Regions from separate parts of the Pectobacterium punjabense genome, predicted to be linked through region 2. Evidence: predicted binding sites of a transcription regulator. Region 2 holds the regulator's gene; the other holds the start of a gene.
What was found. Region 2 encodes CRP, which controls carbon source genes, mostly activating them, when cyclic AMP is high. Its sites were predicted from a motif close to ATGTGANNNNNNTCACAT; they were not measured.
Positions count from the first base shown of each region.

Region 1 (5,809 bases), 370 kb from region 2:
CTTTATGGGTGAAGCTGAATTTACGATCGACAATGCAGAGCAGTATCCACAGATTCTGCTGGAACGCGGTAAAGTCGTCGCCGACTACGATGCGCGTAAAGCGAAAATCAAAGCTGATGCAGAAGAAGCCGCACGCAAGATTGGCGGTAATGCCGATCTTAGCGACAGCCTGCTGGAAGAAGTCACCTCGCTGGTGGAATGGCCGGTGGTACTGACCGCGAAATTTGAAGAAAAATTCCTCGCCGTACCGTCCGAAGCGCTGGTTTACACCATGAAAGGTGACCAGAAGTATTTCCCGGTTTATGATAACAGCGGCAATCTGCTGCCGAATTTCATCTTTGTTGCCAATATTGAATCCAAAGATCCACAGCAGATTATCTCCGGTAACGAAAAAGTGGTGCGCCCACGTTTGGCTGACGCCGAGTTCTTCTTCAATACCGACCGCAAGAAGCGTTTGGAAGATCACTTACCGCGTCTGGAAACGGTTTTGTTCCAGCAGCAACTGGGTTCATTGCGTGACAAAACTGACCGCATTCAGGGGCTGGCAGGCTGGGTTGCTGGCCAAATTGGTGCTGACGTGAACCACGCAACGCGTGCGGGTCTGCTGTCCAAGTGCGACCTGATGACCAACATGGTGTTCGAATTCACCGACACGCAGGGCGTGATGGGGATGCACTATGCGCGTCATGATGGTGAAGCCGAAGATGTTGCTGTTGCGCTGAATGAGCAGTATCAGCCGCGTTTTGCGGGTGATGAACTGCCGTCTTCTGCGGTGGCTTGTGCGCTGGCGATTGCCGACAAAATGGATTCGCTGGCAGGGATTTTTGGCATCGGCCAACATCCAAAAGGTGACAAAGATCCATTTGCACTGCGTCGCGCAGCCCTCGGCGTGCTGCGTATTATTGTCGAAAAACGTCTGCCGCTCGATTTGCAGACGCTGACCGAAGAAGCGGTACGTTTGTATGGCAGCAAGCTGACTAATACCAAGGTTGTGGATGACGTGATTGAGTTTATGCTCGGTCGTTTCCGTGCCTGGTATCAGGAAGAAGGGCACAGTGTGGATACCATTCAGGCGGTATTGGCGCGTCGTCCAACTCGTCCGGCTGATTTCGATGCCCGCGTGAAAGCCGTTAGCCACTTCCGTTCGCTGGATGCAGCAGCGGCGCTTGCAGCAGCTAACAAACGCGTTTCCAACATTCTTGCTAAGTCTACCGATACGCTGAATGAGAGCGTCAACGCTGCCGTATTGAAAGATGCGGCGGAAATTACGCTGGCAACGCACCTTGTCGTGCTGCGTGACAAACTGACGCCGCTGTTTGCCGAAGGCCGCTATCAGGAAGCGTTGGTTGAGCTGGCCTCGCTGCGCGAACCGGTCGATGCATTCTTCGATCAGGTGATGGTCATGGCGGAAGATGAGCAGGTGCGTGTGAACCGCCTGACGCTGCTGAGCCAACTGCGAGAGCTGTTCTTGCAGGTTGCGGATATTTCCGTTCTGCAATAACGATAACTGCGTCATTGTCATCTTAGCCCCCGAATAGGTTCTCCTATTCGGGGGCTATTTTCTTCTCATTCCAGAACGCCCACCTATAGCCGCCCCGTGTATCTCGAGACTTAAACAGTCGGTATTCGTTGTAAGAGCTGGCCTTTTTCTACACAGCAAGCCCGATTCGACTATGCTTATATCGTAGAAAATCTTGTCATGGAAAATCCGTCGTCAGCGTGTTTTTGTCTAAATAAAGCACGGCTGGCGGGGCAGTAAGCATAACAGGAGTAGGGAATGAGAAGGCTGATGACGTACCGTTCACGCTGGCTGCTGCCAGTTCTGGTTATTCTGGCGGCATTACAGCTTGCTGCCTGCGGTGATAGTGAGGCCGACCAGCGCAAGGCATTCATTGCATTTCTGCAAAGCGCACAGTCGCAGCAGGATGGGACGCTGCCCGCATTGACGGAAGAGCAGAAGAAGAGTTTTGGCAATTTTGCCAACGATTATGCGATTTTAACCACCTTTTCTCAGCAGTTTAATCAAGCCGTATCCGGCAGTCTGACGCCGATGCTGGGGCAAATTTCCCGTATTCGTGTCCCTAAAGACTATCTGACACAGCGTGATGCGCTCAGGCAATCTGTTGGAACCATGAGCCTGTTGGCGCAGCATGTTCAGGCGGCAAAAGCGCAGGCTGACAATGCCCACCGTACGTTAAAGCAGCCCGAAGAGGTGCAAATTCCTTATGAGCGGCTCTATGCGAGCACGGTAATACAGCCGACGAATGCGTTGTTACCTGTTATTCCTGGCGCCACATCGTTTGCACAAAGCCTGATTCAGGTTGGTGATTTCCTCCAGGCTCAGGGCGATCAGGCCGTATTTAACGGCGCATCTGTCCAATTCCGCACCCCACAGCAGGCGGCGCAATATAACAGTATGGTGGCGGCATTACCTGTGCAGCAACAGAATGTGATGAATGCGCTCAGAGGGGTAAATGGCGTGAATTATCCCTAATAGCCTCTTGGCGAGTCGATATTAGCGGGTAGGTATTCTGGATAAAATGAGTGTGACGGACGAGAGGAGAAAAATAAATTGTGATTTGAATCACATAAATAAAACAAACATGACCACTTAAAGTGTGATGCAAATCACATATAAGACGCTGTATTTGTCTACGAATCTGTTTAGTTTTTCATTTTTAACGTTTTTTTGTGAAGTAAATCACCTATTTGTATCGTTGATGTAGGGTGGTTGTGTGATTTTTGTCACGTTCCTGCCATGAGGTTGCGGTATGAAAACAGCGTGTTAGAGTCCGCGCTGCATACAGTAATAATGACGGAAATATTTTTGTGGCAATCGGTGTTTTTATAACAGCTGAGCTTTCGGTAACCGTCGATATCTCGGTAAAAATAAGACTGTCGGTTGTTGCTAACCATCGCTGCGACTAACACACGTTGCCACGCCGTCTCACGATAATTACCACGCGCTCTTATTGTCAGCGCGTTTCAATAGGGGTGTGTTTTTATGCTTTCACCAGATATTAAGATCAAAGTGCAAAACTTTGGTCGCTTCCTCAGTAATATGGTGATGCCCAATATTGGCGCATTTATCGCCTGGGGTATTATTACCGCGCTGTTTATCCCTACCGGCTGGATTCCCAATGAAACCTTGGCGAAGCTCGTCGGCCCGATGATTACGTATTTGCTACCATTGCTGATTGGTTATACTGGCGGACGTCTGGTATTCGGTGAGCGTGGTGGTGTCGTGGGTGCAATTACGACGATGGGTGTGATCGTCGGAACCGACATCCCGATGTTCCTCGGTGCCATGATTGTGGGCCCGCTGGGCGGCTGGACGATTAAACGTTTTGACCGCATGGTCGACGGTAAAATCAAGAGCGGTTTTGAAATGCTGGTCAACAACTTCTCTGCCGGTATTATCGGTATGTTGTTGGCAATTCTGTCGTTTTTGGCAATTGGTCCGCTGGTTGAAGTCTTCTCTCAGGTGCTGGCTTCCGGCGTTAACCTGATGGTACAGAACAACCTGTTGCCGTTTACGTCCATCTTCGTTGAACCAGCGAAAATTCTGTTCCTGAACAACGCGATTAACCACGGTATCTTCTCTCCACTGGGTATTCAGCAGGCGACGGAAACCGGCAAATCTATTTTCTTCCTGATCGAAGCGAACCCAGGTCCAGGTATGGGCGTGCTGATGGCTTATATGTTCTTCGGGCGTGGTAACGCGAAAGAATCAGCACCGGGTGCGGCGATTATCCACTTCCTGGGCGGGATTCACGAAATCTACTTCCCTTATGTCCTGATGAATCCGCGTCTGATTATCGCGGTGATTCTGGGCGGGATGACTGGCGTGTTTACGCTGAGCGTACTAGGCGGTGGCTTAGTTTCTCCAGCCTCTCCGGGCTCCATTCTTGCAGTGCTGGCGATGACACCAAAAGGTGCTTACTTCGCTAACCTGGCGGCGATTGCAGCGGCTTTCGCGGTGTCCTTCATCGTGTCGGCGATTTTGCTGAAAAGCACCAAGCAAAAAGAAGAAGACCTGGGCGATGCGACGCGTCGTGTGCAGGAAATGAAAGCGTCTTCTAAAGGTGCAGCGACTAACACGGGCGTCAGCGGTGATATGAGCACCGTGCGTAAAATCATCGTAGCGTGTGATGCTGGTATGGGTTCCAGCGCGATGGGTGCTGGCGTGTTGCGTAAGAAAGTTCAGGATGCTGGGCTGACCAACATTTCGGTGACCAACAGCGCGATCAATAGCCTGCCGGACGATGTCGATCTGGTGATTACGCACCGCGATCTGACTGAACGCGCTATGCGCCATGCGCCGCAGGCACAGCACATTTCTCTGACCAACTTCCTTGATAGCGGTCTGTATAGCGATCTGGCTGCTCGTCTTGTGGCAGCGCAGGGTGCCGCGCAGCCTGAAACCGTCGCGACGCCTGCATCCGCTGTAGTCGACACGCAGACGAACCTGTTCCAACTGGGGGCGGGTAACGTGTTCCTGAATCAGCATGCGACACACAAAGAGCAGGCAATTCGTTTCGCCGGCGAGCAACTGGTGAAAGGCGGCTACGTCGAGCCTGCGTATGTTGAAGCCATGCTGGAGCGTGAAAAGCTGACCTCCACTTATCTGGGCGAGTCGATCGCCGTGCCGCACGGTACGATAGAAGCGAAAGACCGCGTGTTGAAAACTGGCGTTGTCTTCTGCCAATATCCTGAAGGCGTTCGCTTTGGCGATGAAGAGGATGAGGTTGCGCGTCTGGTTATCGGTATCGCTGCCCGTAACAACGAACATATTCAGGTCATCACCAGCCTGACCAATGCGTTGGATGATGACGCGGTTATTGAACGTCTGGCACACACGCAGGACGTTCAGGAAGTACTCGACTTACTCTCCGGTAAAAAGAGTGCCTGATTAATTTGGCTAGTGCCGCCTTCGGGCGGCCTCTTTTTATGTCTTTTTAAGGTTACGTCTCATGAAAGCATTACATTTTGGCGCGGGTAATATTGGCCGCGGGTTTATTGGGAAATTGCTGGCGGATGCCAACGTCGAACTGACATTTGCTGACGTCAATCAGCCGCTGTTAGATGCCCTGAACAGTCGTAAAAGCTACGCGGTGCGGATTGTCGGTGATAACACGCAGGTTGATACCGTCAGCAACGTTAGCGCCGTTCACAGCGGCAGTCAGGATGCTGTCGCGCTCATTGCCGTGGCCGATTTGGTGACGACCGCTGTGGGGCCACAGATTCTGGAAAAAATCGCCGGAACTATCGCTCAGGGGCTGGTTAAGCGTCACGAAGACGGCAATATCCGGCCGTTGAACATTATTGCCTGTGAAAATATGGTGCGTGGCACCAGCCAGTTAAAACAACATGTACTGAAACTGCTGCCGGAAGGCCATCAGGAATGGGTGGTCGAGCATGTGGGATTCGTCGATTCCGCCGTAGATCGCATCGTTCCCCCTTCCGAAGTCGGTAGCGATGATGTTCTGGCGGTGACGGTAGAAACCTTCAGCGAATGGATCGTCGATAAAACCCAGTTCTGCGGTGAGCCGCCAGCGATTCCCGGTATGGAACTGACCGACAATCTGATGGCGTTTGTCGAGCGTAAACTGTTCACACTTAATACCGGCCATGCGATTACGGCCTATCTCGGTCAGCAGGCGCGCCATCAAACGATCCGCGATGCAATTCTTGACCCGAAAGTCAGAGCCGTGGTCAAAGGTGCAATGGAAGAGAGCGGCGCGGTACTCATCAAGCGCTACGGTTTTGATGCGGATAAGCACGCTGCCTATATCAACAAAATTCTCAG
Region 1 is NZ_CP038498.1:4,627,455-4,633,263, reverse strand. Features, by position in the region: gene glyS (glycine--tRNA ligase subunit beta) at 1-1,501, shown strand, start outside; gene E2566_RS20955 (DUF3053 domain-containing protein) at 1,778-2,494, shown strand; gene E2566_RS20950 (PTS mannitol transporter subunit IICBA) at 3,005-4,912, shown strand; gene E2566_RS20945 (mannitol-1-phosphate 5-dehydrogenase) at 4,974-5,809, shown strand, end outside.
Region 1: a site for CRP is predicted at 2,734-2,751, ahead of E2566_RS20950 (PTS mannitol transporter subunit IICBA). Genes of this name have one in related genera too.

Region 2 (5,809 bases):
TCATCGCTCATTGCCGCTGGAAGGCGTGCAGTTTCATCCTGAGAGCATTCTCAGCCAGCAAGGGCATCAGCTTTTGGATAATTTCCTTAAAATTTAATCGTATAGAAAGTTATTTTCTTCATCGGCTGATTTAATATTGCCTGCGATTGATTTTTTATGCATATTTATTGACTATATTTTCATTTCTGACGTAATGGACAGCAGAGTGAGGCAGCAAATGGCAGCAGAGCAGAAAGCAGTGACACGGGATACCCACGATAAGGTTATTTTGCCGGTTTATGCACCCGCGAAGTTTGTACCAGTGAAAGGTAAGGGGAGCCGCGTCTGGGATCAGGATGGCCGAGAATATATCGATTTCTCCGGTGGTATCGCGGTCACGGCGCTCGGTCACTGCCATCCGGCGCTGGTTAACGCCTTACAGCAGCAGGGCGAAAAACTGTGGCATACCAGCAATATTTTCACGAATGAACCTGCGCTACGCCTTGCCAGCAAACTGATCGATGCCACTTTTGCCGATCGCGTGTTCTTTGTTAACTCTGGTGCAGAGGCTAACGAAGCCGCATTTAAGCTGGCGCGTCACTATGCGGTTAAACGCCATAGTCCGTATAAAACCAAGATCATCGCCTTCTACAATGCATTCCATGGTCGCACGCTGTTCACCGTTTCAGTTGGTGGACAACCTAAATATGCCGATGGTTTCGGGCCTAAGCCTGCCGATATTGTGCATGTTCCGTTCAACGATCTCGCTGCGGTTAAAGCGGTGATGGACGATCACACCTGTGCGGTCGTGCTGGAACCGATTCAGGGTGAAGGCGGAATTACCCCCGCTACGCCTGAATTTTTGCAGGGCGTTCGTGACTTGTGCGATCAACATAAAGCGTTGCTGGTGTTTGATGAAGTGCAGAGCGGGATGGGGCGTACTGGTAAATTATTCAGCTATATGCACTATGGTATTACGCCGGATATCCTGACAACGGCTAAAGCGTTGGGCGGTGGGTTCCCGATTAGCGCGATGTTGACGACAGAAGAGATCGCATCAGCCATGACGGTTGGGGTGCACGGTACCACTTATGGCGGTAACCCTCTGGCCTGTGCGGTGGCGGAAGCAGCGCTGGATATTATCAACACGCCGGAAGTACTGTCGGGCGTAGCGGCTCGTCACGAGCGCTTTGTCAGTGAACTGGAGAAAATTAACCAGCAGTACGGCGTATTCGAGCAAATCCGCGGGATGGGGCTGCTGTTGGGTGCCGAGTTGAAACCGCAGTGGCATGGCCGCGCGGGAGAGTTCCTGGCTGCTGCAACGGCGCAGGGACTGATGGTTTTGATGGCAGGGCCGAACGTGATCCGCTTTGTGCCATCGTTGATTATTGATGAAGACGATATTGTGCAGGGAATGGCGAAATTCGCTAAAGCCGTCGCGCAGGTCGTTAACGCAGCAAACTGATTACGCCATAAAAAAACGTAGGGAACGTTTTTCAGCGTTGCGTTAGCAACGACCCGTAGGGTGGTGAGCAGGAAGCTCGCCATAAAAAAAGCGTGAAGCAGAGGCTTCACGCTTTTTTGTTGGTAGGGTACAGCGACAGGGATTTAGCGAGTGCCGTAAACGACAATCGTTTTACCGTGCGCAGAGATCAGGTTCTGGTCTTCTAACATTTTCAGAATGCGGCCCACGGTTTCACGCGAGCAGCCAACGATTTGCCCAATTTCCTGACGGGTAATTTTAATTTGCATGCCATCTGGATGCGTCATGGCATCAGGTTGTTTGGCCAGGTTGAGTAATGTTTGGGCGATACGGCCGGTCACATCAAGGAAGGCGAGGTTGCCGACTTTCTCAGAGGTAACCTGAAGTCTGCTTGCCATTTGCGCAGACAAGCGCATGAGGATATCCGGGTTAACCTGGATGAGCTGGCGGAATTTTTTATAGGAAATTTCAGCCACTTCACAGGCGGTTTTTGCCCGAACCCAGGCGCTGCGTTCCTGACCTTCTTCAAACAGGCCGAGCTCACCAATAAAATCGCCCTGATTGAGGTAGGAAAGAATCATTTCCTTGCCTTCTTCATCTTTGATTAGCACTGCGACAGAGCCTTTCACGATGTAGTAAAGCGTTTCTGCTTTTTCACCTTGGTGAATCAGCGTGCTCTTCGATGGATACTTGTGGATATGACAATGGGAAAGGAACCATTCGAGAGTTGGGTCTGTCTGCGGTTTGCCGAGAACCATTCGCTATCATCCTCTGTTGTAATTCACTGCGCAAATTACAGGGGTCAGAGTTCCCTGTACGGCGTGTTTAACTGCTAAAAAAATAAAATTCAGTCTAGTCAGAATGACGTCAGGGAATATACTGGAACCACTGTACCCTTGATTTTCCGGTTGCTGCCTTGCCGCACCGTAAACGTGGCTGGGTATGTCTGGCTACGTCATCATCATCTTCTTCGTTTCTGGCTTTGTCCAGAAAAGGTCTATTCTATTTTCGTTTTAACACAGCTTTAAGGATGTGTCTTGTGTTGTCTCGCTTCAGCATGACAAAGCTCTGATTAACGCTGGTTTTTGTACAGTAACGGTATAAATTTTCAAAAAATTTTTAGTGGAGAGGCATCATGCAGGCTCGGGTAAAATGGGTTGAAGGCTTAACGTTTTTGGGCGAATCCGCATCAGGGCATCAGGTATTGATGGACGGTAATTCCGGCGATAAAGCGCCCAGTCCGATGGAAATGGTGTTGATGTCCGTAGGGGGATGCAGCGCGATTGATGTGGTGTCGATTCTGCAAAAAGGTCGCAATGACGTGGCGGATTGTGAGGTGAAATTAACCTCGGAGCGCCGCTCTGAAGCGCCGCGCTTATTTACCCATATCAATCTACATTTTACCGTGACGGGAAAAGGGCTGACCGATAAAGCCGTCGAGCGAGCTGTTGCCCTGTCAGCGGAAAAATACTGCTCTGTGGCATTGATGCTGGGCAAAGCCGTCGAGGTGACGCACAGTCACGAAATTAGAGTGCTGGAATAATCCCTTTCTCTGGGTACTCATTCTGGTCACTTAAGCCTGTTATTAGGGGAAACATAGGGGGAGGTTCCCGTAGGGAGGCCTCATCCCTGTGGTCTCCCCGTGTATCTTGATGCTTATTCTATCGTTTTCCCTTCGATTAACCGCTGTACCAGCGGTGCCATGATGAGCTCCATCGCTAGCCCCATTTTCCCGCCGGGAACGACTAACGTATTGATGTGGGAGATAAACGACCCCTGCAACATGGCGAGCAGATAGGGATAATCAATATTATCCAACCCCTGAAAGTGAATGACGACGAAGCTTTCGTCCAGTGAAGGAATTGACTTGGCGGCAAACGGGTTAGAGGTGTCCACGGTGGGTACGCGCTGGAAGTTGATGTGCGTACGAGAAAACTGCGGCGTGATATAGGTGATGTAGTCTTCCATGGAGCGGACGACAGAATCCATCACCGCTTCACGCGAATGACCGCGTTCATTGACGTCACGAATCAGCTTTTGAATCCACTCCAGGTTGACGATCGGTACTACGCCGACGAGCAAATCGACATGCTGTGCCACATCATTTTGTTCGGTGACCACACCACCATGCAGCCCTTCGTAGAACAGGATATCGGTAGGTTCCGGCATGGGTTCCCACGGTGTGAATGTCCCGGGAACCTGATTATAGGGAATCGCTTCATCGTAGGTGTGGAGGTATTTACGCGTCTGGCCGCGACCATGTCGACCATATTCGATAAACGATTGTTCTAGCAGGCTGAAATCATTCGCTTCTGGGCCGAAATAGCTGATGTGGCGCCCTAAATCACGCGCTTTGCGGATCGCCATGTCCATTTCCGGGCGGGTATAGCGGTGAAAGCTATCGCCTTCTAACTGGGCTGCACGTAGATCGAACTGCTGGAAAATCTTACGAAAGGCCAAGCTGGTTGTCGTGGTTCCCGCTCCGCTGGAACCAGTAACCGCAATAATCGGATGCTGATGTGACATAAGGCGCGTGACTCCGTGATCGCGATGCGCGCATAGGCTGAAAGCCTGCGCACATTCTCAAAAATGACGTAATGGTTCCCATTGTTAGCATGTTTGGCGCGTTCTTTCACGTCTTTCACCATGCTCAATAAGGAGCATGTCCACCTGCATTGAGCTGCCCGCGTGGCATAATATTTAGCGTCTCATGCAACTCAGACCACACCAAAACGACCTCGCCAGATTGGAGCTGACTACGGATATCTTCTACTTTCTGCGCCAGCGAACGTTCCTGCTCGCCATAATCGGTGCCTTCACGCAGCACGAAAGATTCGATGATGTTATCCAGCGTTTCTGGATCGAGCTGTTGCCAGGGAATAATCACGCTAGGGTTCCTGAGTAAAAGTGGTTCCTGAAGAAGGATCGGCGGCGTGGTCCAAGAATGGGCTAAGCCAGTTGGGAATGCGCTGTTCCAGCCACATTTCCGGTTTCAATAACGTACCACTCACGAAGCCAACATGCCCGCCGTGTTCCGTTAGTTGATACTCAATATTAGACGGTAACTGCGACAGATCGGGAATGACCTCTGACGTCATAAAAGGATCGTCTTTTGCGTGGATGATCAGCAGTGGTTTGCGTATTTGAGGTAACAGCGGCAGCGCGCTACAGCGTCGATAGTAGTCAGTGGCATCGTGAAAGCCGTGGATACGGGAGGTAATGACGTCATCAAACTCGCGCAACTGGCGGATTCGCTTCAACTGCGGCAACTGGATCGGCAGCGTGTCCGGGTAAGCTGCCAGCTTGCGGCTGGCGTTTTGTTTCAACAGGCGCAGCAGGTAGTGCTGATAGACGCGGGAGAATCCTTGTTCCATCCGACGGCTGCAAGGTTCGAGCATCAACGGCGCGGAAACGATGACGGCGGCGGACAGGGAACAGCCTTCACCCTGCTGACCGAGCAGGTAGGCCAGCATGTTTCCGCCGAGAGAAACACCGATGGCAGCGGTAGGCGCCGCGCCCAGCGTTTCTTGCATCCAGTGCAAAAAATAGCTGGCATCGCTGGTTTCGCCAGAATGATAAATGCGTTTCATCCGGTTGGGCTTACCGCTGCACCCGCGAAAATGCATGATGACGGCCAGCCAGCCGCGCTGTTTACAAGCATGTAGCAGGCCGTGGGCGTATGGGCTGTGAAAGCTGCCTTCCAGCCCGTGGAACAGCACCACGCGTGGTTTGTGCCGTGCCTGCGCGGGCGCTTCGCTCCATGCCAGATCGACGAAATCGCCGTCGGGTAATTCGAGCGCTTGCCAGACTGGTGAGAACTGCGCGTGACGGCGAATCAGGCGCGGTAATAGCGTTTGCAGATGCGGATTATGCGCACCGCTTAGCGGATGAAAATGGTCATGCATAAAGGATATGAAAATCTTGTTGTCGGCTCTTGTACGATCAATATCACACTGTTAGCTTCAATGCTGCCAGTTGGTACGACATTTGGGTCAGGAGCGCCCACAAATAATGGAACTGAGTTTATTTCTTTCGATGTTAGGTTTTTTGTGGGTAGCGGCTATCACACCGGGGCCGAATAATATGTTGTTGACCACTTCGGGCGCGAATTTTGGCTTTATGCGCTCACTGTGGCTGATGGTTGGCATCATGTTGGGGATGCAGAGCATTTTGCTGCTGGTCGCATTCGGCGTCGGCGGTTTGATTCTGATTTATCCTTCGTTGCACTTTATTCTGAAAGTCCTCGGTAGCGCCTATCTGCTTTGGCTGGCGTGGAAAATCGCCACGGCGGCTTACGAACGGTTGGAGACATCCGTTGCGCCGCCTCAGCCGATCCGGCTTTATCAA
Region 2 is NZ_CP038498.1:4,259,541-4,265,349, reverse strand. Features, by position in the region: gene E2566_RS19410 (aminodeoxychorismate synthase component II) at 1-97, shown strand, start outside; gene argD (bifunctional acetylornithine/succinyldiaminopimelate transaminase) at 218-1,444, shown strand; gene crp (cAMP-activated global transcriptional regulator CRP) at 1,588-2,220, opposite strand; gene E2566_RS19395 (OsmC family protein) at 2,598-3,005, shown strand; gene E2566_RS19390 (phosphoribulokinase) at 3,119-3,988, opposite strand; gene E2566_RS19385 (YheU family protein) at 4,113-4,349, opposite strand; gene E2566_RS19380 (hydrolase) at 4,351-5,367, opposite strand; gene E2566_RS19375 (LysE family translocator) at 5,474-5,809, shown strand, end outside.